2 regions of the Pseudomonas medicaginis genome follow, and region 2 is predicted to be linked to the other one. Evidence: riboswitches for the same ligand, from Rfam matches in the RefSeq annotation. Region 2 holds a riboswitch; the other holds the start of a gene.
What was found. Region 2 has a riboswitch for cobalamin ahead of ACMTA2_RS12225 (CbtB domain-containing protein). Riboswitches for the same ligand answer to the same signal wherever they lie in the genome.
Positions count from the first base shown of each region.

Region 1: linked by a shared signal. The riboswitch ahead of cobO (cob(I)yrinic acid a,c-diamide adenosyltransferase) and the one ahead of ACMTA2_RS12225 (CbtB domain-containing protein) in region 2 are both predicted to bind cobalamin.

Region 1 covers NZ_OZ221631.1:5,702,531-5,713,043, reverse strand. Annotated here, with positions in the region: gene ACMTA2_RS24995 (DUF2066 domain-containing protein) at 1-845, shown strand, start outside; gene ACMTA2_RS24990 (AI-2E family transporter) at 878-1,951, shown strand; gene hda (DnaA regulatory inactivator Hda) at 2,121-2,825, shown strand; gene ACMTA2_RS24980 (C40 family peptidase) at 3,038-3,664, shown strand; gene ACMTA2_RS24975 (C40 family peptidase) at 3,830-4,363, shown strand; gene ACMTA2_RS24970 (PQQ-dependent sugar dehydrogenase) at 4,533-5,843, opposite strand; gene ACMTA2_RS24965 (hypothetical protein) at 5,961-6,545, opposite strand; cobalamin riboswitch at 6,705-6,913, shown strand; gene cobO (cob(I)yrinic acid a,c-diamide adenosyltransferase) at 7,008-7,619, shown strand; gene ACMTA2_RS24955 (cobyrinic acid a,c-diamide synthase CobB) at 7,631-9,007, shown strand; gene bluB (5,6-dimethylbenzimidazole synthase) at 9,004-9,654, shown strand; gene cbiB (adenosylcobinamide-phosphate synthase CbiB) at 9,651-10,513, shown strand, end outside.
Region 2 covers NZ_OZ221631.1:2,743,516-2,754,028, forward strand. Annotated here, with positions in the region: gene ACMTA2_RS12200 (fatty acid cis/trans isomerase) at 1-1,824, shown strand, start outside; gene nfuA (Fe-S biogenesis protein NfuA) at 1,940-2,524, shown strand; gene cobM (precorrin-4 C(11)-methyltransferase) at 2,646-3,392, opposite strand; gene ACMTA2_RS12215 (cobalamin biosynthesis protein) at 3,469-3,873, opposite strand; gene ACMTA2_RS12220 (CbtA family protein) at 3,870-4,565, opposite strand; gene ACMTA2_RS12225 (CbtB domain-containing protein) at 4,577-4,765, opposite strand; cobalamin riboswitch at 4,867-5,089, opposite strand; cobalamin riboswitch at 5,299-5,513, shown strand; gene cobW (cobalamin biosynthesis protein CobW) at 5,613-6,677, shown strand; gene cobN (cobaltochelatase subunit CobN) at 6,681-10,454, shown strand.

The DNA of each region.
Region 1 (10,513 bases), 3.0 Mb from region 2:
TCCGCCAGGACCCGCAACAGATCATTCTTCAATATGGCTATGACGCCGGCCCGCCGGAAAGCCTCAAGGTGGACTTCGATCCGACGAGCACCGACCGGGCATTGCGCTCGGCGGGCTTGCCGCTGTGGAGCGCAAACCGGCCATCGATCCTGGGCTGGTGGTTGAACGACTCGACCGAGGGCTCCAGCCTGGTGGGCGACGGCCAGGCCAGCGCCGCACCGCTGCGGCGTGCCGCGCAGCATCGGGGCCTGGCGCTGCACCTGCCGCTGGCGGATTTGAGCGAGCAGATCGTCGCCACTGCGCCGAACCTGGAAGGCAGTGACCCGGCACCGTTGCGCGATGCGTCGGAGCGCTACGCGACGGACGCCTTGCTGGCGGTCCATGCCAAGGAAGAGGGTGGGCAGTGGCAAGGCACCTGGCGCCTGTGGCTGGGGGACCAGCGTGAGCAGGGCACTGCCCAGGGCGCCGATCCCGCCGCCCTGGCCGATGCTGTCATGCTCGCGGTGAGTCAACGCCTGGCGCCGCGTTTCGTCGCCAAGCCGGGTGTGGCCACCGAACAACTGCTGGAAGTACAAGGCATGAACCTGGAGCGCTACGCGGCGCTTGGGCGCTTGCTCGAACCGTTCGCTGGGCAGTTGCAGCGGGTCGAAGGGGACCGGATCGTCTATCGGGTCAACGGCAGCGCCGAACAACTGAAGGCGCAGTTGGCCCTGGCAAAACTGCAGGAGGTTCCACCCGGCGAGGCGGTCGCGCCGGTGCCGGTGGCACCCCCTGCCGCCGAGGGTTCGGCCCCGGTTGCAGCGCCTGCGCCTGCGCCGGCCGCCAACTTGCGGTTCCGCTGGTAGGTTTTCTTTCTTATATATAGCTGGAGTGGTTCATGGGCGATACGCGGCGTTGGTTCTGGTTGGGCGGGGTTGCCCTGCTGTTCGCGCTTATCTATTTGCTGCATCCGATCCTCACGCCGTTCCTGGTTGCCTTGTTGTTGGCCTATCTGTTCGATCCGGTGGTGGATCGCCTGGAAAAACTCGGCCTGTCGCGGACCTGGGGGGTGGTGACAGTCTTCGCCTTGTTCACCTTGATCGTGGTCGCGCTCTTGCTGGTGCTGATCCCGATGCTCGCCAAGCAATTGCTGCGGCTGTACGAGTTGGCGCCGCAGATGCTCGATTGGTTGCAGCACAGCGCGGTGCCATGGGTGCAGTCGAAATTGGGCTTGGCCGACGGTTTCTGGAAGTTCGACAAGGTCAAGGCCGCCATCAGCGAGCACATGGGCCAGACCACCGACATCGTCGGCGTGGTGTTGAGCCAGGCCACGGCCTCGGGGCTGGCGTTGATGGGCTGGCTGGCGAACCTGGTGCTGATTCCGGTGGTGGCTTTCTATCTGCTGCGGGACTGGGACCTGATGATGGCCAAGATCCGCAGCCTGCTGCCGCGGCACCGTGAAGAACGCATCATGACCCTGACCGGCGAATGCCATGAGGTGCTGGGGGCGTTCGTGCGTGGACAACTGCTGGTGATGGTGGCCCTGGGCTTCATCTATGCGGCAGGGCTGATGCTGGTCGGGCTGGAGTTGGGGCTGCTGATCGGCTTGATCGCCGGGCTGGCGGCCATCGTCCCGTACATGGGCTTCGTGATCGGTATTGGCGCGGCATTGGTCGCCGGGTTGTTCCAGTTCGGCGGCGACTTGTACCCGATGGTCGGCATCGTGTCGGTGTTCATGGTCGGGCAGGCCTTGGAGGGCATGGTGCTGACGCCACTGTTGGTGGGCGACCGCATTGGCCTGCACCCGGTGGCGGTGATCTTTGCGATCCTGGCGGGGGGCGAGTTGTTCGGCTTCACCGGGATCCTGCTGGCGCTGCCGGTGGCGGCCGTGATCATGGTGCTGGTGCGGCATATGCACGATCTGTACAAGGATTCGGACATCTACAGCGGCGTCGAAGACCCCGACCTGTAGGGCGAACGGCGGGCGGGGTGTCAGGGAAACTGACGCTCCGCACCCTTGCCGTTGCAAACCTTTGATTTTGCTCGTGGTCCGGCGCATTGTGCGGTCCGCGTCACGGGTATAAACTTTGCGCACTTTACACAGAGGCCACTAACGGTTCCTTGGGAACTGTTCAGTCAGCATGAAACCGATTCAGCTGCCCCTAGGTGTGCGTCTGCGTGATGACGCCACCTTTATCAATTACTACCCAGGCGCCAACGCCGCTGCACTCGGCTATGTCGAGCGGCTTTGCGAAGCCGACGCCGGCTGGACCGAAAGCCTGATCTATCTGTGGGGCAAGGACGGGGTAGGGCGCACGCACCTGTTGCAGGCCGCGTGCCTGCGGTTCGAGCAATTGGGCGAACCGGCGGTGTACCTGCCGTTGGCCGAGTTGCTCGATCGCGGCGTCGAAATCCTCGACAACCTTGAGCAGTACGAGCTGGTGTGCCTGGACGACCTCCAGGCCGTGGCCGGCAAGGCTGACTGGGAAGAAGCGCTGTTCCATCTGTTCAATCGGTTGCGTGACAGCGGTCGGCGCTTGCTGATCGCCGCCTCGACCTCGCCTCGGGAACTGCCAGTGAAGCTGGCGGACCTTAAATCCCGCCTCACCCTGGCGCTGATCTTCCAGATGCGCCCGCTGTCCGACGAAGACAAGCTCCGTGCCTTGCAACTGCGCGCTTCCCGACGTGGCCTGCACCTGACCGACGAAGTCGGGCATTTCATCCTCACCCGTGGTACCCGCAGCATGAGCGCGTTGTTCGAACTGCTCGAACGCCTCGACCAGGCCTCGCTCCAGGCCCAGCGCAAGCTGACTATTCCTTTTTTGAAAGAAACATTGGGCTGGTAGAAGCGTTGCAAGTAGTGGCTCTTGGCCTGCTCTGGGCGCGACGAAACCCACGGTCCTGCTGGGCGGCAGGCCACGTGACGTTCAAAATGGGCTTAAGCGCTTAGATGTAAACGCAAAACCGAGAAGTCACATTTGCATCGATTGAATTTGCAAATGAGGTTGATAGAAGGCATAGTCTCGCCATCTTTACTACTCCAGCCACGGTCGTGCCCATGCTAAATCGCTTCGCACCCCTCGTGCCTCTCGCACTCGTTACCCTGTTGTTCGGTTGCGCTGCCCACTCCCCAGTGTCCCAGCAAGTACAACAACCACAGGTTCAGAACACCGTTACCGCCCAGTCTTCCTCCGTGTCCTTCCAGGAAGAAATGGCCAACGACAAAGAGCTGGCAGCCTTCGCCGGCAACAAGCCTTACCAACTTCCGGTGCTGGCCGACAGCATCCTGGAACGTGGCATGTCGTTGATCGGCACCCGTTATCGCTTTGGCGGCACCTCTGAAGCCGGGTTCGATTGCAGCGGTTTCATTGGCTACCTGTTCCGCGAAGAGGCCGGCATGAACCTGCCGCGTTCCACTCGCGAAATGATCAACGTGAACGCCCCGCTGGTAGCACGCAACCAGTTGGAGCCCGGTGACCTGCTGTTCTTCAGCACCAACGGTCGTCGCGGGCGCGTCAGCCACGCCGGTATCTACCTGGGCGACAACCAGTTCATCCATTCCAGCAGCCGCCGCAGCGGTGGCGTGCGGATCGACAGCCTGGGCGACAGCTACTGGAGCAAGACTTTCATCGAAGCCAAGCGCGCCCTCGCCATGGCACCGACCGTGGTCACTGCTCGCAAGTAAGCACACAGTTTGTAAGGCAAACTTAAAGTCTTACTTGAAGTTTGCTGCATAGCCGCTAGAATCCTTGATCATTGATTGATGGCAATCCGCCTGCGTATTACGCAGGCGGATTTGTTTTCATGCCCACGGCAGAAAAGCCGCATCCAGATCAGGATTGTTCTGCATATGTCGACGTCGGCCCGCCTCTCGCTCATGTTCTTCGCCGCACTGCTCAGTGCGTGTGCCAGCCGTACCCCGCCGCCAGCACCGGTGCGGGCCCCGGTGGTCTTTGCCCCCTCGCAATCCTTTTCCCCGGCCGCCGAAGATGTGCTCTTCCGGGCGCTGGGCCTGGTGGGTACGCCTTATCGTTGGGGCGGTAACACGCCGGATTCAGGCTTCGATTGCAGTGGCTTGATCGGCTATGTGTACCGCGACGCCGCCGGTATTGCGCTGCCACGTTCCACGCGGGAAATGATCAGCATGCGGGCGCCTGAAGTGGGTAAGGACGCGTTGCAGAGCGGTGACCTGGTTTTCTTCGCCACCAACGGCGGCTCCCAGGTCAGCCACGCGGGGATCTATGTCGGCGAGGGGCGCTTCGTGCATGCGCCGGCCACGGGTGGCACGGTCAAGCTCGACAGCCTGTCCAAGGCTTATTGGCAGAAGGCTTACCTGGGCGCCAAGCGTGTGTTGCAACCGGAGCACCTGGCGCGTAATCCCTGAGATGGCGTTGCGCGGATGCACTTTGTGACGGGGGGTATCCCCGCTGGCTGCGCAGCAGCCCCACTACCGCAAATCGCGGCGTGTCAGGCGACTCGCAACCAGGCAGCTATTTTGGGGCTGCTTCGCAGCCCAGCGGGGATAAATCCCCTCGCCACAAAGGTGGACAGTTTTATTTAGCGGACACCCTCCAGATCTTGTTCCCCACGTCATCGGCCACCAAAAGCCCGCCTTGTTTATCAATCACCACGCCCACCGGCCGGCCCTGGGCTTTCTCGTCCGCATCGAGGAACCCGGTCAGCACATCCACCGGTTGCCCCACCGGTTTGCCGCCATTGAACGGTACGAAAATCACCTTATAGCCACTGTGGGGCTTACGGTTCCAGGAGCCGTGCTGGCCGACGAAAGCCCCTTCGGTAAACGGTGCGGGCAAGGTGCTGCCCTCGGCGAAGGTCAGGCCCAATGATGCCGTGTGGGGCCCCACGGCGTAGTCCGGAGCGATGGCCTTGGCCACCAGGGCCGGGTTCTGGGGTTCGACCCGGGTATCGACGTTCTGCCCGTAATAGCTATAGGGCCAGCCATAAAAGGCGCCGTCCTTGACCGAGGTGATGTAGTCCGGCACCAGGTCGCTGCCGATCTCATCCCGCTCGTTGACCGCTGTCCACAGCGCGCCGCTGCGGGGCTCCCAGGCCAAGCCGTTGGGGTTGCGCAGGCCCGAGGCGAAGATCCGGTGATTGCCGCTGGCACGGTCCACTTCCCAGATGGCGGCGCGACCTTCTTCGGCCTCCATGCCATTTTCCGCAACGTTGCTGTTCGAGCCGGTGGTGACGTACAGCTTGCTGCCGTCACGGCTGGCAATCACGTTTTTGGTCCAGTGGTGGTTGAGGGTGCCACCGGGCAGATCGACGACTTTGGTCGGCTGGGCCTTGATTTGCGTGTCGCCATCCTTGTAGGGGAAGCGGATCAGTCGGTCGGTATCGGCCACGTACAGGTCATTGCCGATCAGGGTCATGCCGAAGGGCGAGTTGAGGTTTTCCAGGAACACCGTACGGGTTTCGGCAACGCCGTCGTGATCGGTGTCGCGCAACAACGTGATGCGATTGGGGCTGGGCACCCCGGCTCCGGCGCGGCCCATGACCTTTTTCATCACCCAGCCACGAATGCCCTTGGCGTCGTCCGGCTTGGGCGGGGCGTTGGTTTCGGCTACCAGCACATCGCCATTGGGCAACACATAGAGCCAGCGCGGATGGTCCAGCCCTTCGGCGAACGCCCCCACTTGCAGGCCCGGGGCCGCGGTCGGCTTGGCCCCCTCCGGCCAGCCGATGGCTTCGGCGATGTTGACGGTGGGGATCAGGGTCTTGTTCGGTTCAGGCAGTTTTGGCGCGGGGCCGGTGCCATCGGAGACTTGCAGGGTGGAAGACTCGCCACAAGCGACAAGCCCGGTGGCAAGGGCGACGATCAGAAGGTGGGGTGGCTTGAGCATGCTGGCTTCCCTATGAATGCATGTGGTTATTCATAGAGAAGCGTAGACGCGCGATGGTTCAACTGTGGGTAGGCCAGTCAGCCAGGCAGGTTCCCACAGCTTCTTGTGTGCAATGAATCAACCATGGGCCTGTTTGAACAGCACCGCGATGCCAGGGTGGTACTGCCCGGCTTCGTTGCGCAGCTTGCGATAGGCGTAAGGGAAGTACCAGGCCACGGCGCAGGTGTTTTCCTTCTGCAGGTCGTCGATCATGTCCTGCAGTTCTTCGGGTGTGGCGCTTTGCTGGGCTTTTTGCGGCGAGACGAACAGGCAGCCCAGCTTCAGGTCGCTGGCGTAGCTGATGCGCTTGGCATCGCTGGTGGCTTCCGACAGTGGCTGGGTCAGGTTCAGGTTGTTGACCTTGGGCCAGCGTTGGGTGGCCTGGATGAAGGCGCGTTCCTCGGTGCTGGCGATAAACAGATCGGCGCTGACGTTACGTTCGCCTTCTTCATTCTGCTTGCGAGTCGGCGCGTTCTGCAGCGTCACCATCTCTGCCATCCAGGCGGCGGCCGAGAGCAAGCCAAGGTTGGCCCGTTCATCGAACCAATAGGGCGTGTCATTATCGCCGCGCACGGCATTGTAGCGGTCGATGCAATCAAACCAGCGTTCCAGTACCGGACGCAGGAATTCCAGCTTTGGATTGCTGATGAGCATGCCTTGCATGTTTTTGCCCTCTTGTTCTTGTGATATCGGGTCGTGATGCCTATTTGATATCACTTGCCGCAGCGTGGCACAAGATTGACGTCACTTTATTGATCCGGGCCAATGTTCGGTACATAAGCCGTGGCGGCTTTAATTGACGCTCCACCCCCAACCCTCTAACCTTCGCCGCTTGTTTCAGGTGCTCTGTGGCCGTGGCCGACAGAGTGAAACAGGGAAGCCGGTGAGTGCATACGAACCCGGCGCTGCCCCCGCAACGGTAAATGAGTCAACGCTGTGCTCAAGCCACTGTGTCGCAGACATGGGAAGGCGCACAGACCGGCATTGTGCCGCTCATGAGCCCGGAGACCGGCCTGATCCATCCAACGGCATCACGGTGGGCGATGCCAGGCTTGTTGCCGTCCTTTTTTGTGCCCGCCCGCCGTTATCCAATCCCAACGGAGAGCCCCCATGACCGACTCCCTCATGACCGATACGTCTGATCGCGATGAGCGCCACCTGGCGCGCATGCTGCGCAAGAAAGCCGTGATCGACGAACGCATCGCCAACTCGCCGAACGAATGCGGTTTGTTGCTGGTGCTGACCGGTAACGGCAAGGGCAAGAGCAGCTCGGCGTTCGGCATGCTGGCCCGGTCCATGGGCCATGGCATGCAATGCGGCGTGGTGCAGTTCATCAAGGGTCGTAACAGCACCGGTGAAGAATTGTTTTTCCGCCGTTTCCCGGAGCAAGTGCGTTTTCATGTCATGGGTGAAGGCTTCACCTGGGAAACCCAGGACCGCCAGCGCGACATCGCCGCCGCCGAAGCGGCCTGGGCCGTCTCGCGGCAATTGCTCAGTGATCCGTCCATCGGCCTGGTGGTGCTCGACGAATTGAATATCGCCCTCAAGCACGGCTACCTCGACCTCGATCAGGTGCTGAGCGATCTGCAGGCCCGTCCGCCGATGCAACACGTGGTGGTGACCGGTCGCGGCGCTAAGCCCGAACTGATTGAGCTGGCCGACACCGTGACTGAAATGGGCATGATCAAGCACGCATTCCAGGCGGGTATCAAGGCACAGAAAGGCGTCGAACTGTGAGCGATGCTGCCATGACCCGCCACTGTCCGGCGGTGCTGATCGCAGCGCCGGCCTCGGGCCAAGGCAAGACCACCGTCACCGCAGCGCTGGCCCGGTTGCATCGCAACCAGGGACGCAAGGTGCGCGTCTTCAAGTGCGGCCCGGACTTCCTCGACCCGATGATCCTGGAGCGGGCCAGCGGCGCGCCGGTCTATCAATTGGACATGTGGATGGTCGGCGAGCAGGAAAGCCGCCGGCTGTTGTGGGAAGCCGCCGCCGAAGCGGACCTGATCCTGATCGAAGGGGTGATGGGGCTGTTCGACGGCACCCCGTCCAGCGCCGACCTGGCGCGGCATTTTGGCGTGCCGGTGCTGGCGGTGATCGACGGCACGGCCATGGCCCAGACCTTCGGCGCCCTGGCCCTGGGCCTGGCCCGCTATCAACCGGACCTGCCGTTCGCCGGGGTCTTGGCCAACCGGGTCGGCACCTTGCGCCACGCGCAATTGCTCGAAGGCAGCCTGACCGAAGGCTTGCGTTGGTACGGCGCGCTGTCCCGGGAGACCGGGATCGAGCTGCCCAGCCGTCATCTCGGGTTGGTCCAGGCCAGTGAGTTGAACGACCTCGACCTGCGCCTCGACGCGGCGGCCGATGCCTTGGCCGGCAGCTGCGAAGTCGCGCTGCCGCCTGCCGTCGAATTCGCGGCCCCTGAGGTGATCAATCCCGAGCCGTTGCTCGAGGGTGTGCGCATCGCCGTTGCCCGCGACGAGGCGTTTGCCTTCACCTACGGCGCCAGTCTCGATCTGCTGCGGGCCATGGGTGCGCAGTTGCGCTTTTTTTCGCCGATCCATGACACCGAACTGCCTGAGGCTGACAGTCTGTACCTGCCCGGCGGTTACCCCGAGCTGCATCACGTTGCGTTAGCTGAGAATGCCCCGATGCTGGCAGCGATCCGGGCTCACCATGCAGCCGACAAGCCATTGCTCGCCGAGTGTGGCGGCATGCTGTATCTGCTGGATTCATTGACAGACGTCGACGGCACCCGTGCCGAACTGCTGGGTTTGCTGGCCGGTGAGGCGCAGATGCAAAAACGCCTGGCGGCCCTGGCGCTGCAATCGGTGGAGCTGCCGGAAGGCACCCTGCGTGGGCACACTTACCATCATTCGTTGACCAGCACGGAGCTTGAGCCGATTGCCCGTGGGCACAGTCCCAATGGTGGGCGCGGGGCGGAGGCGGTTTTCCGGCAGGGGCGGATGACGGCTTCCTATGTGCACTTTTATTTCCCGTCGAATCCGCGAGCGATCGCCGGGCTGTTTGCGCCTGGCCTTGAGGCCGCCTTCGCGAGCAAGCCCGCTCCCACATTTGATCACCTGAACCCTGTGGGAGCGGGCTTGCTCGCGAAGAGGCCATGACCGACAACACTTTCTCCCAGGCCGAACGCGAGGCCATCTACCGCGCCATCGCCGAGCGCCGTGACATGCGCCATTTCAGCGGTGGTACGGTGGAGCCGGCTCTGTTGCGTCGGTTGCTGGAGGCTGCGCACCAGGCGCCCAGCGTCGGTCTGATGCAACCCTGGCGGTTCATCCGCATCAGCGATCGCGCCTTGCGCAGCGATATCCACCGGTTGGTGGAACAGGAGCGCATCCGCACCGCCGAGGCCTTGGGTGAGCGCAGCGATGCGTTCATGACGCTCAAGGTCGAAGGCATCAACGATTGCGCCGAGGTGTTGGTGGCGGCGTTGATGGATGACCGCGAGCGGCACATCTTCGGTCGCCGGACCTTGCCGGAAATGGACCTGGCCTCGCTGTCCTGCGCCATCCAGAACCTGTGGCTGGCCTCCCGCGCCGAGGGGCTGGGGATGGGCTGGGTATCGCTGTTCGAACCCCAGGCCCTGGCCGACCTGCTGGGCCTGCCCGCCGGGGCCAAGCCGCTGGCGATCCTCTGCCTGGGCCCGGTCGAAGGTTTTTACCCGGCGCCGATGCTCGCCCTGGAAGGTTGGGCGCAACCGCGTCCGCTCAATGAACTGTTGTATGAAAACCGTTGGGGAGTGAGCCCATGAGTGTGGCGTTGCTCAGTGCCGCCGCAGTGGCGCTGGATGCGCTGTGGGGCGAGCCCCGGCGCTGGCATCCGCTGGTGGCATTCGGCGGCTTTGCCGATCGCATCGAACAACGCTTCAACGCCGGCGGACGCGGCTGGCGCAGCCACGGGGTGACGGCGTGGGTGATCGCCGTGGTGCCGCTGACGCTGCTGGCCACGGCCCTGTCGTGGGCGCCGATGGTGGGCTGGTTGGTGGAGATCCTGGCGTTGTACTGTGCCCTCGGCCTGCGCAGCCTCGGTGAGCACGTCGAACCGGTGGCCCAGGCGTTGCGCAGCGGCGATCTTGACCAGGCGCGCCAGCGCGTCGGCTACCTGGTCAGCCGCGAAACCCGCGAGCTGGACGAAACCGCCGTGGCCCGCGCCGCCACCGAATCGGTCCTGGAAAACGGCAGCGACGCGGTGTTCGCCGCGCTGTTCTGGTTCGCCGTGGCCGGCGCGCCCGGTGTGGTGTTGTACCGGTTGAGCAATACCCTCGACGCCATGTGGGGCTATCGCAACGAACGCTTCGAGCGCTTCGGCTGGGCCGCCGCCAAGATCGATGATGGGCTCAACTACATTCCGGCGCGCCTGGTGGCGTTGACCTACGCGCTGCTCGGCAAGACCCGCCTGGCCCTCAAGTGCTGGCGCCGCCAGGGGCCCACCTGGGACAGCCCCAACGCCGGGCCGGTGATGGCCGCCGGGGCCGGTGCGCTGGGGGTCGAACTGGGCGGGGCGGCGGTTTACCACGGCGAACTGCACCAGCGTCCGCCGTTGGGTGAAGGCGTGCCGGCGAGTGCCGATTCCATTGATCGCGGCTGGCAATTGGTCCAGCGCGGCGTATG
Region 2 (10,513 bases):
GGTGCTCATCCCAGGGAAGGCATGCCTTTGGCGGTCACCGGCCTGACCGAGCAGCAATACCAGACCCTGCAACGCTGGCTGGCCGCCGGTGCCCCGATCGACCAGCAAGCCCTGGCACCCAGCGCCGCCGAAGCCTTGCAGGTGGTGCAGTGGGAGAACCTGCTCAATGCCCCTGGCGCCCGGGAAAGCCTGGTGGGCCGCTGGTTGTTCGAACACTGGTTCCTGGCGCACATCTATTTCAAGGGCGGCGAGCCGGGGCATTTCTTCCAGTGGGTGCGTTCGCGCACGCCCACCGGCCAACCCATTGACCTGATCAACACCCGCCGTCCGAACGACGATCCCGGCACTCGCGTCTATTACCGGCTCTGGCCGGTGCAAGGGGTGATCGTGCACAAGACCCATATCACCTATGGCTTGAGCGCGGCGAAGATGGCGCGGATCAAAAGTCTGTTCTACAGCGGCAAATGGCAGGTTACCGCATTGCCGGGCTACGGTCCGGAGCGCCGGGCCAACCCGTTTTCCACCTTCGAAGCGATCCCGGCCCAGGCTCGCTACCAGTTCATGCTCGATAACGCCGAGTATTTCGTGCGTACGTTCATTCGTGGGCCGGTGTGCCGGGGCCAGATTGCCACGGACGTGATTCGCGACAATTTCTGGGCACTGTTCCAGGCCCCCGAACATGACCTGTACATTACAGACCCGAACTACCGAGGCCAGGCCACGCCGCTGCTGGCAATGCCGGGGCAGAACGACGATGTGGGCAGCGTCGTCAGCCTGTGGATCGACTATCGCGACAAACGCAACGAGTACGAAGCCCTGCGCCGTGACAGCTATGCCGAGTTGCCGGCGCCGAGCTGGTCGACGCTGTGGGCGGGCAACGACAACGCACTGCTGAGCATTTTCCGGCATTTCGACAGTGCTTCGGTCACCAAGGGGCTGATCGGGGAGGTGCCGCAGACGATGTGGTTGTTCGACTTCCCGTTGCTGGAGCGTACCTATTATCAGTTGGCGGTGAATTTCGATGTGTTCGGCAACGTGTCCCACCAGGCCCAGACCCGGCTGTATTTCGATTTGATCCGCAATGGGGCGGAGCAGAACTTCCTGCGCCTGATGCCGGCCGACTCCCGGGAGGGCTACCTTGACGACTGGTACCAGGCCGGCGGCAAATTCAAGATGTGGCTCGATTACGAGGCCATCGACGATGACAAACCGACCGCTCTCAAGCTTGACGAACGTGACCCCAAGCGTGATTTCACCCAGCAGTTGCTGGCCCGTTATGGCGATCTGAATGCGCACCCCGATCCGATCAACCGTTGCGACGGGGCCTACTGCTCGCGCCCGAACATCGATTCGACACTGCAAAACGCCGAGCAGGCCCTCAGCCGACTGGTGTCGCGCCCGGCGGCGGGGCTCAAGGTAATCGACCAACTTCCGGAAGCGACCCTGCTGCGCATCGAAACCGCCAGCGGTCACCGAGAGGTCTACAGCCTGTTGCGCAACCGCGCCCACAGCAACGTGGCGTTCCTGCTGGGCGAGGAGGCGCGCTACCAGCCGGGGCTGGACACGCTCACGGTCTACCCGGGCGTGCTCAGCAGCTATCCGAACTTCATGTTCAACATTCCGGCCGGGCAAGTGCCGGCGTTCGTCGAGGCAATGGAAAGTGCCCAGGATGCGCCGGCGTTCGAGCGGATCGTCGATCGCTGGGGCATTCGTCGCAGTCATCCGCAGTTCTGGCATTACTTCCATGACCTGAGCCAGTACATCCAGGAGACGGAGCCTGTGGAAAGCGGTGTGCTCGATATGAATCGCTACCAGAACCTCTGATCGACAGGTCCGGCGGCAAACTCCGTGCCGTCGGATGCTTTCCTGACAAAAATACTAGGACTTTGTCCGGCGCGATGATTGGCGTAAACTGCCGGCAAGCCTGCGAGGAGTTTCCATGACCGCTATTACCATTACCGATGCCGCCCACGATTACCTGGCCGACCTGCTGTCCAAGCAGAACACCCCAGGCATCGGAATCCGCATCTTCATCACCCAGCCCGGCACCCAGTACGCAGAGACGTGCATTGCCTACTGCAAGCCGGGGGAAGAAAAACCCGAAGACACCGCGTTGGGGCTCAAGAGCTTCACCGCGTACATCGACTCGTTCAGCGAAGCCTTCCTGGACGATGCGGTCGTCGATTACGCCACCGACCGCATGGGCGGCCAGCTGACCATCAAGGCACCGAACGCCAAGGTGCCGATGGTCAATGCCGACAGCCCGGTCAACGAGCGTATCAATTATTACCTGCAAACCGAGATCAACCCGGGGTTGGCCAGCCACGGCGGCCAGGTTTCGTTGATCGACGTGGTGGAAGACGGCATCGCCGTGCTCCAGTTCGGCGGCGGCTGCCAGGGCTGCGGCCAGGCGGACGTGACCTTGAAGGAAGGCATCGAGCGCACCTTGCTCGAGCGTATCCCGGAGCTCAAGGGCGTACGCGACGTGACCGACCACACGCAGAAAGAAAACGCCTACTACTGATAGGTGTTCGCTGCGGATAGAAAGAAACGGCGTGTGGCGAGGGAGCAAGCTCCCTCGCCACACTAGTTTCAGTCGTCAGCCTGTGCCCACAGGGGTTCCCAAGTTGGCTCTGCCGATTGTGTCAGGGCCGATAGAGATGCGCATGCCCGGCGCGGTACAGCGACGACGCGCTGAACACATCATTGCCCAGCACCCTTCCCACCAGGATCAGCGCCGTTCGGCGGAAACCCTTGGCCTGCACCTTCTCGGCAATATCTGCCAGCGTCCCCATCACCCAATCCTGATCCGGCCACGTCGCCCGGTGGATCACCGCAATCGGGCAGTCGGCGCCGTAGTGGGGCAGCAGTTCGCTGACGATTTTTTCCAGGTGGTTGACCCCCAGGTGAATCGCCATGGTCGCCCCGTGCTGCGCCAGGCTGCCCAGTTCCTCCCCAGCGGGCATCGGGGATTTATCGGCGTAACGGGTGAGGATCAGGCTCTGGGAGATGTCCGGCAGGGTCAGTTCGGCGCCCAGCAGGGCGGCGCAGGCTGAGGTTGCAGTCACGCCCGGGATGATCTCGAAAGGAATGTCCAGTTCCCGCAGGCAACGAATCTGCTCGCCGATGGCGCCGTACAGGCTTGGATCGCCAGAATGCACCCGGGCCACGTCCTGGCCCTTGGAATGGGCGTTCCTGATCAATTCGATGATTTGTTCCAGATGCAACTCGGCGCTGTTGATCACCTGCTCGGCGCGATGGCCTTCAAGAACGGCGGTCGGCACCAGCGAGCCGGCGTAGATGATCACCGCGCATTGGCGGATCAATCGCTGGCCTTTGACTGTGATGAGGTCCGGGTCGCCGGGGCCGGCGCCGATGAAGTACACGGTCATGACCGGCTCCTGTGAAAGGTGGGTGAGCGCCGCCAGATGAAGATCGCTCATGATCCTGGGCGACGATTATCGGGATTTACGCCACGACCGCCAATGCCAACGTGCTCTTGGGGCCTGTTTGGCGAGTAATCAACAGCGTCGCGGCCATCGTGCCCAACTGGTCGGCCATGGCCAGGGCGGCGCTTTCGGCGATGCCGTAGCAGCCGGTTCGCTCGAAAGCGATCTCGGAGCGGTGGCTGAGCCGTTGTTCGTAGCCGGCCAACTGTCGGGCACTGAAGCAGGTCAGCGGCAGGGCCAGTTGCCCGGCCAGTTCCAGCAGCCCGGGCTCGTCACGCTTGAGGTCGATACTGGCCAGGGCTCGTACCTGGTGAAGCTCGATGCCATGGGCCCGCAACGTCTGTTCGAGCAAGGCCCGCAGCGTGCCGGCCGGACAACCACGCTGGCAGCCCAGGCCGACCACCAGCATCGGCCTGTTGCTCATGCGTCGTGGTGGGCCTGGCCGTCACGGCGAAACAGCCAGGCGCTGATCAGGCCCAGGGCCAGCCAGAATGCGACGTTGGTCACCTGCGAGGCGATCTTGAACTGGCTCTCAAGTGCTTCGGGCGCCAGCATCGAGTGGACTTCGGGTTGCGGCGCTCCGATGACGTGGGGCACCAGCAACGTCGCCACGCCCAGCAGTTTCAGCAGCCAATGCCGACCAAAGGCGACCAGGGCGATGCCCACCGCCGTGGATGCCGCGGTGCCGATCCACCACATCTGCCGCTGGGCCAGGTCGGCCGCCGCGGTGCCGGGCAGTTCCGGGGGCAGGCCGAGGGTCGGCGCCAGGACAAACGTGGCATAACCGGCCAGGCCCCAGAGCAGGCCCTGGGCAGTGCGCGTCGGTGTGCGCAAGGTGTACAAGCCCGCCAGCATCAGGGCAAACCCCACGGCGACCACCAGGTTGCCGCCAGTGGTGGACAGCACGCGCTGCCAGCCATCTTCCGGCTCCCACGCTTCGGCGTCGTGAGTGTGAGCAACGCCGTCGGCATGTTCATGGACCTCGGCCGCCGGAGCCTTCTCGAAGGTTTCCGCCTGGAGAATCAGCGGCGATACCCAGAAACTCTGCAACAGGGTCAGCAGCAGGGCGGCCAGCAAGCCGCTGAAACCGGCGGTCTGCACAATACGCTTGATCATGTCGTCAGTTCTCAATGGCAGGGGAAGGCGGCGCTGTGGCGGGTGTCGTGGGCGGCGTTGTGCACCGCTTCGATGTGGGAAAAGCCAGCGAAATAGACCAGCCCCGCACCCAGGATCGACGCCAGGATCGCGGCGCTCAGGCGTTGGCTCAAGGTGGTGCTGCTGCTGGCGGTGCGGGCGGTGCTGCTGATGGTCGACATGGCGCTTCCCTCTGATTTTGTTCCGCGGGGGAAGCGAGCGCGATGAGACCCCGGGCGAAAGCCCGCCAAGGTTCGAACAGCGCCCGCCCACCGCGGGTTTGTTGATGCATGAGTCATGGGCCGGTCTCCGGGCTCGCGAGGGGCGGGGCTTGCGCCTGGCCTGCAAGCGTCACCTTCCCATGTCCTGGGACACAGTGGTTCAGACGCTTCGCTCGCTTACCGTTGCGGGGGCAGCACCGGACTGACGTGGCCTTGGAGTAAAGCACACGATTCACCGGTTTCCCGTTTCACCCTGTGAAGGGCACCCGTAACTAGGCGCACAGGAGAGCATGGGCGGGGGGCGGGCGTCAATGCGGAGAGAGGGCCGCTGCGCTGCCCAATCGCGAGCAAGCTCGCTCCCACACAAGGATTTGCGCCGGGCCCAAAATTCAAGACCAATGCAGATCCAATGTGGGAGCGAGCTTGCTCGCGATGGCGGTAGCAAGGACACCGCAGAACTTACTTGCGGAGATTGACCCGCCCCCACACCCTGCGTAGCCTTGCGCCTTCGAGGTTCTTCGGCCTGCGCCGAAGCTAAGAAGGGAACGCGGTCAAAGCCGCGGCTGCCCCCGCAACTGTGAACGGTGAGGTTTCTGCAAGGCCACTGTGCATGCCTTTTTACGCAAGGCGCACGGGAAGGCGCAGCAATTGCCAGTCGAAAGATTGGCCCGCCGTCAGCCAGGAGACCTGCCTCGAGACAGATTTTTCACTACAACCGGGCGGGGTGATCCGGTGGCGAAATCTTCCGCGCACGCCTGTGCCAGCGGTTGTCGTCCCGTTTGCCCGCCACCTTGCCAAAGGGCATCCGATGAAAACACTGGCCAAACTCCCTGTCACCATCGTCACCGGTTTCCTCGGCTCGGGTAAGACCACCTTGCTGCGGCACATGCTCGACAACGCCCAGGGCCGCCGTATCGCCGTGATCGTCAACGAATTCGGCGAGCTGGGCATCGACGGCGAGATCCTCAAGCAGTGCTCCATCGGCTGCACCGAAGAGGAAGCCAACGGCCGCGTCTATGAACTGGCCAACGGCTGCCTGTGCTGCACGGTGCAGGAAGAGTTCTTCCCGGTGATGCGCGAACTGGTGGCCCGGCGTGGCGACCTCGACCACATCCTCATCGAAACCTCTGGCCTGGCCCTGCCCAAGCCGCTGGTCCAGGCCTTCCAATGGCCGGAAATCCGCAGCGCCTGCACCGTCGATGCGGTGATCACCGTGGTCGACAGCCCGGCCGTGGCCGCTGGCACCTTTGCTGCTTTCCCCGACCAGGTCGATGCCATGCGCAAACTCGACCCGAACCTGGACCACGAATCGCCGCTGCACGAACTGTTCGCCGACCAACTGGCGAGCGCCGACCTGGTGATCCTCAACAAGGCCGACCTGATCAGCCCAGAAGACCTGGCCAAAGTTCGCCTGGAAGTCGCCGAAGAGCTGCCACCGGCAGTCAAGGTCATCGAAGCCAGCAGCGGTCGCCTGCCGCTGGATGTGCTGATCGGCCTGGGGGCCGGTTCCGAAGAACACATCGACGGCCGCCACAGCCATCACGATCACCACCACGATGGCGACGATGATGACCACGATCATGACGCCTTCGATTCCATTTCCATCGAATTGCCCCAGGCCGACGAAAGCCTGTTGCTCGACGCACTGACGCAACTGGTGGTCCAGCACGGCGTACTGCGAGTCAAGGGTTTCGCGGCGATCCCGAACAAGCCGATGCGCCTTTTGATCCAGGGCGTCGGCACGCGTTTCGACAAGCATTTCGACCGCCAGTGGGGCGCCGGGGAAGCGCGGGTCACCCGCCTGGTGCTGATCGGCCAGGCGCTCGATGCCGCACTGCTCGAAGCGCAGTTGCGCGCCGCCCTCAGCGCCTGAGCCATGCACCTGCTCAGGACCCAGCCCGGCGGTTTCGTGTCGGATGACAACATTGCCGACCTGGGGCAAACCCCCGCCGAACTGGTGATCCTGTGCAGCGGCGACTCCAGCCTGGCGCTGCTGGCCGAAGCGGCGCGGCAGTTACCGGACGACTACCCGGAGTTTCGCCTGGCCAATCCGATGCAGGTGCAGAACCACGCCTCGGTGGACCTGTATTTCGAAGACGTGCTGCGCCACGCCAAGGTCATCCTGCTGTCGCTGCACGGCGGTATCGGCTATTGGCGCTACGGCATCGAACGGCTGATGGCGTTGGCCGGGCGCGGAGTGAAGTTGATCCTGGTGCCGGGGGACGATCGACCGGACCCGGAACTCAGTGACCTGAGCAACGTGGCCGCCGCGGACCGCGACCGGCTCTGGCAGTTCTTGCGCCAGGGCGGCCTGGGCAATGCCCTGGACCTGTTTCACAACCTCGGCAGTCAATGGTTCGGCCGCGATTATCCGTGGGCCGAGCCACAGGCCCTGCCACGCACGGCGATCTATCACCCGCTGAAAACCAGCGCCAGCCTTGGCGATTGGCAAACCGATTGGAGCGTCGGGCAGCCGGTGGCGGCGGTGCTGTTTTATCGCTCCCACCTGCAAGCGGCGAACACCGCGTTCATCGACGTGTTTTGCCAGCGCCTGCACGCCGCCGGGCTCAATCCGTTGCCGATTGCCGTGGCGAGTCTGAAGGAGCCGGCTTGCCTTGCGCAGGTAGAGGACTGGCTGGACGAGGTGGAGGCAGGGGTCATCCTCAACACCACCGGCTTCGCTCAATCCAGCCCTGAAGCCCCGCACTTGCGGCCGTTTCGCCGCAACATCCCGGTGATCCAGGCCATTTGCGCCCAGGACAACGAACCTGGCTGGCGTGCCAGCGAGCAGGGCCTGGGCCCGCGGGACCTGGCAATGCACATTGCCTTGCCGGAACTGGACGGCCGGATCATCAGCCGCCCGATCAGTTTCAAGGACCTGGCCTGGCGCAGCGAGCGCAGCCAGAGCGATGTGGTCTGCTACCGCGCCACGCCCGAACGCATGGACTTTGTCGCCGAGCTGGCCCGACGCTGGACCACCCTGGCGCGTTTGCCCAATGCCCAAAAGCGTGTGGCGCTGATCCTCGCCAACTACCCGACCCGCGACGGACGCATCGGCAACGGTGTGGGTCTGGACACCCCGGCAGCGGCCTTGAATATCTTGCAGACCCTGCAGGTTGAAGGCTATCCATTGCCGGCTGAACTGCCGGCGAGCGGCACTGCGTTGATCCAGCAATTGCTCGGCGGGGTCAGTAACGACCTGGACAGCCTCGACTTGCGTCCCTGTCACCAGAGCCTGGCCCTTGCCGAGTACCAGGCCTTGTTCGACGCACTGCCCGAAGCCAATCGCCAAGCGGTGCTGGCGCGCTGGGGCTCGCCCGAGCGGGATCCGATGTTCCGCGAGGGACGCTTGATGGTCGCCGGCCTGCGCCTGGGCCTGACGTTCGTCGGCATCCAGCCGGCGCGGGGTTACCAGGTCGACCCGAGTGCGGTGTACCACGACCCGGACCTGGTGCCGCCCCACAGTTACCTGGCGTTTTATTTCTGGCTGCGTCACACCTACGGCGTCCACGGGGTGATTCACGTCGGCAAGCACGGCAACCTTGAATGGCTGCCGGGCAAGGGCGTCGGGCTCTCGGAAAACTGCTGGCCGGACGTGCTGTTGGGGCCGCTGCCGAATATCTATCCGTTCATCGTCAACGACCCGGGTGAGGGCGCCCAGGCCAAGCGTCGCACCCAGGCGGTCATCATCGACCACTTGATGCCGCCCCTGACCCGGGCCGAAACCTATGGGCCGTTGCGTCACCTCGAGTTGTTGGCGGATGAGTATTACGACGCGCAATTACTCGATCCGCGCCGCGCCCGGGAGTTGCAGCGGGATATTCTCGACCTGGTGCGCGAAACCCACATCGACCGCGAGCTGCAACTGGATGTCGCCCTCGACAGCGAGGCCGACGCGGCGATCTGGCTGCCACGCCTGGACACCTACCTGTGCGACTTGAAGGAGTCGCAGATCCGCGACGGCCTGCACATTTTTGGCGAGTCGCCCAGCGGGCGGTTGCGCATCGACACGTTGCTGGCGTTGCTGCGCATTCCCCGGGGCGACGGCAAAGGCGCGCAGTCGAGCCTGTTGCGGGCGCTGGCCAAGGCGTTCGGGCTGGGTTTCGATCCGCTGGACTGTGCCTTGGCCGATCCCTGGGCTGGCGACCGTCCCGAGGCGTTGCGTCAGGTCAGCGCCGAACCTTGGCGTACCGCCGGTGATACCCGCGAGCGCCTGGAGCTGTTCGCGGCACAGTTGATCGAGCAGGCGCTGGATGGTGCAGTGGAGCAGCTCGACGCGCCGGGTTGGGAGGTGGTGGGCAGCATCATTGAAAACCTGCGATCCATCGTGGCTCCGCGGCTGGACGCTTGCGGCCCGGCGGAAATGCGCGGCTTGCTCGATGCCCTGAACGGGCGCTTCGTGCCTGCCGGCCCCAGCGGTGCGCCGAGTCGCGGGCGCCTCGACGTGTTGCCCACCGGGCGCAACTTCTTCTCGGTGGACGTGCGCAACCTGCCCACCACCACGGCATGGCGCATCGGTTTCCAGTCGGCGAACCTGATTCTTGAGCGGCACTTGCAGGACCACGGTGACCACCTGCGTCAGCTCGGCCTGTCGGTGTGGGGCACCGCCACCATGCGCACCGGTGGTGACGACATCGCCCAGGCCATGGCGTTGATGGGCGTGCGTCCGGTGTGGGCCACCGGCAGCCAGCGGGTCGATGACTTCGAGATCTTGCCGCTGAGCCTGCTGGACCGGCCTCGGGTCGACGTCACGTTGCGCGTGTCCGGGTTCTTCCGGGATGCCTTTGCCAACCTGATCCGCTTGTTCGATGCCGCCGTGCAGGCCGTAGCCGCCCTCGATGAGCCGGACGACCTGAACCCCTTGGCGGCCAAGGTGCGCAGCGAGCGCGACGCCTTGCTGGCGTCGGGGCTTGAAGCGGATGCGGCGGCGCGCCAGGCCGGCTGGCGGGTCTTCGGCGCCAAGCCCGGTGCCTATGGTGCAGGCGTGCAGGGCGCGATCGACGGTCGCTTGTGGCAGAGCCGCGAGGATCTGGCCGAGGTTTACCTGAACTGGGGCGGCTACGCCTACGGTGCCAGCGATGAAGGCACCGCCGCCCAGGAACAGTTTTCCCGGCGCTTGAGCCAAGTGCAGGCCGTATTGCAGAACCAGGACAACCGCGAGCACGACCTGCTCGATTCCAACGATTACTACCAGTTCCAGGGCGGCATGCTGGCGGCGGTCGAGACCCTCAGTGGTGATGCGGCGGCCAGTTACCATGGCGATCACAGCCAGCCAGATTTGCCCAAGATCCGTACCCTGAAGGAAGAGCTCAACCGCGTCATCCGTTCCCGCGCAGCGAATCCGAAGTGGATCGACGGCGTGAAGCGTCACGGCTATAAAGGCGCGTTCGAACTGGCGGCGACGGTGGACAACCTGTTCGCCTTCGACGCCACCACCCGGTTGATCGACGATCACCAGTACGCCTTGCTGGCCGATGCCTACCTGCTCGACCCGGACACGCGGGATTTCGTCCGCCAGCACAACCCTGATGCCCTGCGGGACATGACCGAGCGCATGCTCGAGGCGCAGCAGCGGGGCATGTGGCAGGCGCCGGGCGAATACCGCGAGGCGCTGGAGAATCTGTTGCTCGACATTGAGGAAGATGGCTGATGTGCACAATCAGCAGGCATGTGCAGAACCTGTGGCGAGGGGATTTATCCTCGTTGGAT